Regions from separate parts of the Erwinia sp. L03-1 genome, predicted to be linked through region 1. Evidence: predicted binding sites of a transcription regulator. Region 1 holds the regulator's gene; the other holds the start of a gene.
What was found. Region 1 encodes LexA, which represses DNA repair genes until DNA is damaged. Its sites were predicted from a motif close to TNCTGTATGTACATACAGNA; they were not measured.

Region 1 (2,476 bases):
AGGCCCGGCAAAGGCATAGAGCAGTGAGAAAAACAGCGCGACCCATCCCGCCTGACGGCATGCCGCGTGCCATATCAGCAGCACAAGATTCGCCAGCGTGGCAGGCGCGCTGAGCCAGCGGATATGCATAAACAGTGATGCCTGGTACTGCACGTCAGGATCGCCGCCGACCAGCGTCAGCGCCAGATGCGTAAGAGGGGATTGCAGGGCGATAAAAGCCAGTCCGCCCGCCAGCGCAATGCAGAGAGGCTGCATAAGCGCGCGTGCAAGCGCAGCTTTGTCACCCGGCACCGAAAGCCTGAGCGGTCAGTCCGGTGGTGCTCATGCGCAGAAAAAGCAGCAGCATAAACAGGAAGCTGGTGATGGTGGTGCCGATCGCAACGCCCGCAAGATAGACAGGCTTATCGAGGTGGCCAATGACAGCGGTATCGACCAGCCCCAGCAGCGGCACGGTAATATTTGAGAGGATCATCGGCAGCGCAAGCCGCCAGAGGCTTTTGTCAGCAGCGTTTAGAAATCGCATCGGTACCCACTGCGCGACGGGTGTCTGCGCAAGTCACTGTCATACACATCGTCTGCTGAGTGGTAGCCAACGATAAACTGACGCGCTGGCGAAGCGGCGCGTCAGTTAACAGTCAGTTAGAACGGATAAAACGGTTATCAAACCCAGTTACCGTTACGGATCACACCCACGGCAAGACCTTCAATCGACAGGGTCTGCTGGCGAAGATCGACGACGATCGGCTCGAAATCGCTGTTTTCAGGCAGAAGATGGACCGTGTTGCCCTGCTTTTTCAGCCGTTTGACGGTAACTTCATCATCAATACGTGCAACCACAACCTGGCCGTTACGCACTTCCTGGGTTTTGTGCACCGCCAGAAGATCGCCATCCATAATGCCAATATCTTTCATCGACATGCCACTCACGCGCAGCAGGAAGTCGGCGCTGGGTTTAAACAAACCTGGGTCAACCTTGTAGTGGCCTTCGATATGTTCCTGGGCCAGCAGCGGCTCACCGGCGGCGACGCGGCCAATCAGCGGCAGGCCTTCTTCGTCTTCCATCATCAGTCGAATGCCGCGCGAGGCACCGGACACAATCTCAATTACGCCTTTACGTGCCAGTGCCTTGAGATGTTCTTCCGCCGCATTTGGGGAGCGGAAGCCAAGCTGTGCGGCAATTTCTGCCCGCGTTGGCGGCATGCCGGTCTGGTTAATATGGGCGCGTATCAGGTCATAAACCTGTTGCTGTCTTACCGTTAGTGCTTTCATCCCGCCCCCTGGTTGTTTATACAGTCGACTGTGAGTATATACAGGTATTTGCGCAATGAAAACCTAAAGATGGACAAAAAACAGCAGTTTGTCTGATTCTGGAACGTCTATCGCATATGTGGCACTAACAACATCAGCCAGGTGGTCATCGCCATGAGAATAGTCAGCAGCACTGCCGCTGAACCCATATCCTTTGCGCGGCCTGCCAGCGGGTGCCGCTCACTGCCGATGCGGTCCACTATCGCTTCTATGGCGCTGTTAAGCAGTTCAACCACGACCACCAGCACCACCGAACCGATCAGCAGCACCCGGGTTATCGGCGTCACGTCCAGCCAGCAGGCCAGCACGATGGCGACAAGCGCCACAATGGCTTCCTGACGAAAAGCCGCCTCGTTTTGCCATGCCGCACGCAGTCCCTGCCACGAATAACCTGCGGCCTTGATAATTCTGGTCAATCCGGTGACGTTATTTGTCATAATGAGGGAACCCTTTGAACTGTTTAACGTCAATGTCTGGGTGGCGCACATTTTGCAACACCACAGATCTCACTGGCGCTTTCTGGTATGCTTGCCGCGCTTTGCTAACAAGAGGCTTCATGTTGTCTATGTCAGGTTGGCGTAATTTATATTATAACCTATTGAATTTACCGGTTAAATTCTTGCTAAAGAGTAAGGCGATCCCCGCCGAGCCGGTCGCTGAACTGGGGCTTGATACGTCGCGCCCTATTATGTATGTGCTGCCTTACGATTCAAAGGCCGATCTGCTCGCGCTACGTGAACAGTGTCGCAAACAGGATCTCCCCGATCCCTTAGATCCGCTGGAAATCGATGGGACAGTGCTGCCCCGCCATGTCTTTATTCATGACGGTCCGCGCGTATTCCCCTATTTTGTGCCGAATATTGAATCGGTAAAGCTGTTTCACGAATATCTGGATCTGCACCGCAGCAACCCGCTGCTGGACGTGCAGATGGTCCCGGTATCGGTGATGTTTGGCCGCGCCCCTGGCCGTGAGGTTCAGGGCGAGAGTCAGCCCCATCTTCGCGTGCTTAACGGCATTCAAAAGTTCTTCGCCGTACTGTGGCTGGGCCGTGACAGCTTCGTGCGCTTTTCGCCGATGCTCTCCCTGCGGCGCATGGCAACGGAGCACGGCACCGATAAAACCATTGCTCAGAAGCTGGCTCGCGTGGCGCGCATGCATTTTGCCCGC
Region 2 (2,476 bases), 2.4 Mb from region 1:
TCCTGACGAAGCTTTTCGGCCGCGCGTTCGGCATAGGTACAGATAGCCTGGTGCATATCGCTATAGTGGGTGATGCGATGGCCAAAGGAGCGGCTGCAAACAATCTGCTGTTTGGTGGCGGGCATCGCCTCCATACTGAGGCAGGGTTCTCCCCGCAGCTCGCGTGAAGTACGTTCCAGCACCACATTAAAATGCTTCCTGATGACCCACAGCGCGCTGTCAGCCAAATCACGCGCGGTGTGGATACCCATCTGATGGAGTGACTTACTGATGCGCCGCCCCACACCCCATACTTCTTCCACCGGCACCAGCGCCAGCAGCTTACGCTGGCGATCGACGTCTGAGAGATCGACAACACCACCCGTTTTGCGCCAGGTTTTCGCCGCGTGGTTGGCGAGCTTGGCCAGCGTTTTGGTTTGCGCAATCCCCACGCCAACGGTCAGGCCCGTGTTCTTTAAGATCTGACTGCGCATCTGATGACCAAAGTCGGCCAGCGACATGCAGTGGCTGACGCCGGAGAGATCGATAAAGGCTTCATCAATCGAGTAAATTTCCACGGAGGGGGCCATATCGGCGAGCGTGGTCATCACCCGGTTGCTGAGATCGGCATAGAGCGCGTAGTTGGAGCTGAAAACGTGCACCTGCTGGCGGCGCAGCTCGTCTTTCAGTTTAAAGTAGGGTGCCCCCATCTTTATCCCCAGCGCTTTAGCCTCGGCCGATCGGGAAATAATGCATCCATCGTTATTGGATACCACCACCACCGGCTTGCCCTGCAGATCGGGGCGAAAAACGGTTTCGCACGAGGTATAAAAGCTGTTCACATCCACCAGGGCAAACATGGTTACTTATGCGCTTTCAGGGTAAAGGTCACCACGCCGAAGATCTCCAGCTCCTCTTCGCTGTGAAATACAATCGGCGTGTAGAGGCTGTTGTGCGGCATGAGTTGCAGAAAGGGGCGGGTACGCAGCTCTTTGACGGTAAATTCGCCATCAACCGCCGCGACCACAATGTCGCCGTGTTCGGCGGTCAGTGAGCGGTCGACAATCAGAAGATCGCCATCGCCAATGCCCGCGCCGCGCATGGAGTCGCCGCTGACTTTAACAAAATAGGTGGCGCTGGGATGCTTAATCGCCAGCTTGTTGAGATCGAGCCGGTCTTCAACATAGTCCTGGGCCGGGCTGGGAAAGCCGCAGGGTACGCGCTCGGTAAAGAGCGGTAGAAGCAGGGTGCTGCTAATTTCTCCGGGCGAAATGAACTGCATAATGGTGTTTCCGGGTTAACTGTATTTATATACAGTATCTGTAAAAACGCGCCACAATCAAGACGCTTTCCGGAATATTTATGAAAGCGCTTGAACAGGCAGGGAATTTAGCCTGGCGTAAATTACCCCCAGGGTGAACCGGCAATGGATAATGGATAACGCTGACGGATAAGTGATAAACCGATAACGAGGCTAATGAAGTGATGCTTAACAATCTGACGTTTCAGGCAGGGGAGGTATTATGTGGATAACTTACTTGAGCGGCGGTTTTTCTCATCCCACACCGGAAACAGAGTTTAATTCTGCTTAACCAGGAAAAACAAAATAATATATTTATGACTTTATTTATGGATTATGTCGGAAAATGCGCTCTTCATTATCATTAATCTTTTAATAAAGGACGGGAAAGCCGTCACTCATGGAATAATATGCTTATTTTTCTGGAGTAATCTGCCATATAGTTTGATGGTTTATTGTCATGCTCAAGCGGTACTGGTTTTTTACCGCTTTCTGTAACATAAGATACCCCGTTGCAGGTGGTTCATCTGGGTAGCGTGATTCAATTTACTAAAAAGGATGGCAGTTTATGGAAAGAGTGCTGGTTGGATATTATATTGGGAGCAATGTTCAGCTTGAAATAGCCCAGAGAAGGCTAAGTAATTTTGACTCAAAAAGCAGGAAGATACGCTGTTATATTCTCAGGGAAACCATGATGAGGCTATTCCTGTTTCTGTTGGAAAATGCCAATGGGAAAATTGTGACGAACGAGCAGATTATGTATAACGTCTGGGATCTGCATGGCCTCAAATCATCCAGCCAGCGGCTATGGCAGGTTATGCAGGCGCTGAAGCTGCGGCTGGCCACGCTGGGCGTTGAGCACGACTTTATCATGCGCGTTGAGACGTTTGAAGTTAAGGGCCACTGTTTGAAGCGGGAGATGATTAAGCCCTTCTATTTTTATATTGAAAAAAAAGCGCCTGACGGATATTTACCCTGAGAAAAAACGATGAGAATCTGTATATATTCTGAGGATGCCTATTTTACGCTGGGTCTGGCTGTCCATCTTTCTTTGATGGGGTATGATCCCTACGTACCGGATCCTGAGGAAGAAAGTATTGCGCAGCCAAACGAAAGAGAACGTCCCCGCGCAATAATCATTGATTCCAATAAGCGTGAGAAAATGGAGAGAATTTTACAGAGTTATTCCGCCAGAAA

Region 2: a site for LexA is predicted at 1,279-1,298, ahead of umuD (translesion error-prone DNA polymerase V autoproteolytic subunit). Genes of this name have one in related genera too.

What each region holds. Positions count from the first base shown of each region.
Region 1 is NZ_CM178762.1:4,316,442-4,318,917, forward strand. It holds partial or broken gene AC4PCC_RS19805 (MATE family efflux transporter) at 1-523, opposite strand, end outside; gene lexA (transcriptional repressor LexA) at 661-1,269, opposite strand; gene AC4PCC_RS19815 (diacylglycerol kinase) at 1,377-1,745, opposite strand; gene plsB (glycerol-3-phosphate 1-O-acyltransferase PlsB) at 1,874-2,476, shown strand, end outside.
Region 2 is NZ_CM178762.1:1,955,849-1,958,324, forward strand. It holds gene umuC (translesion error-prone DNA polymerase V subunit UmuC) at 1-839, opposite strand, end outside; gene umuD (translesion error-prone DNA polymerase V autoproteolytic subunit) at 842-1,261, opposite strand; gene AC4PCC_RS09015 (hypothetical protein) at 1,971-2,258, shown strand; gene AC4PCC_RS09020 (helix-turn-helix transcriptional regulator) at 2,268-2,476, shown strand, end outside.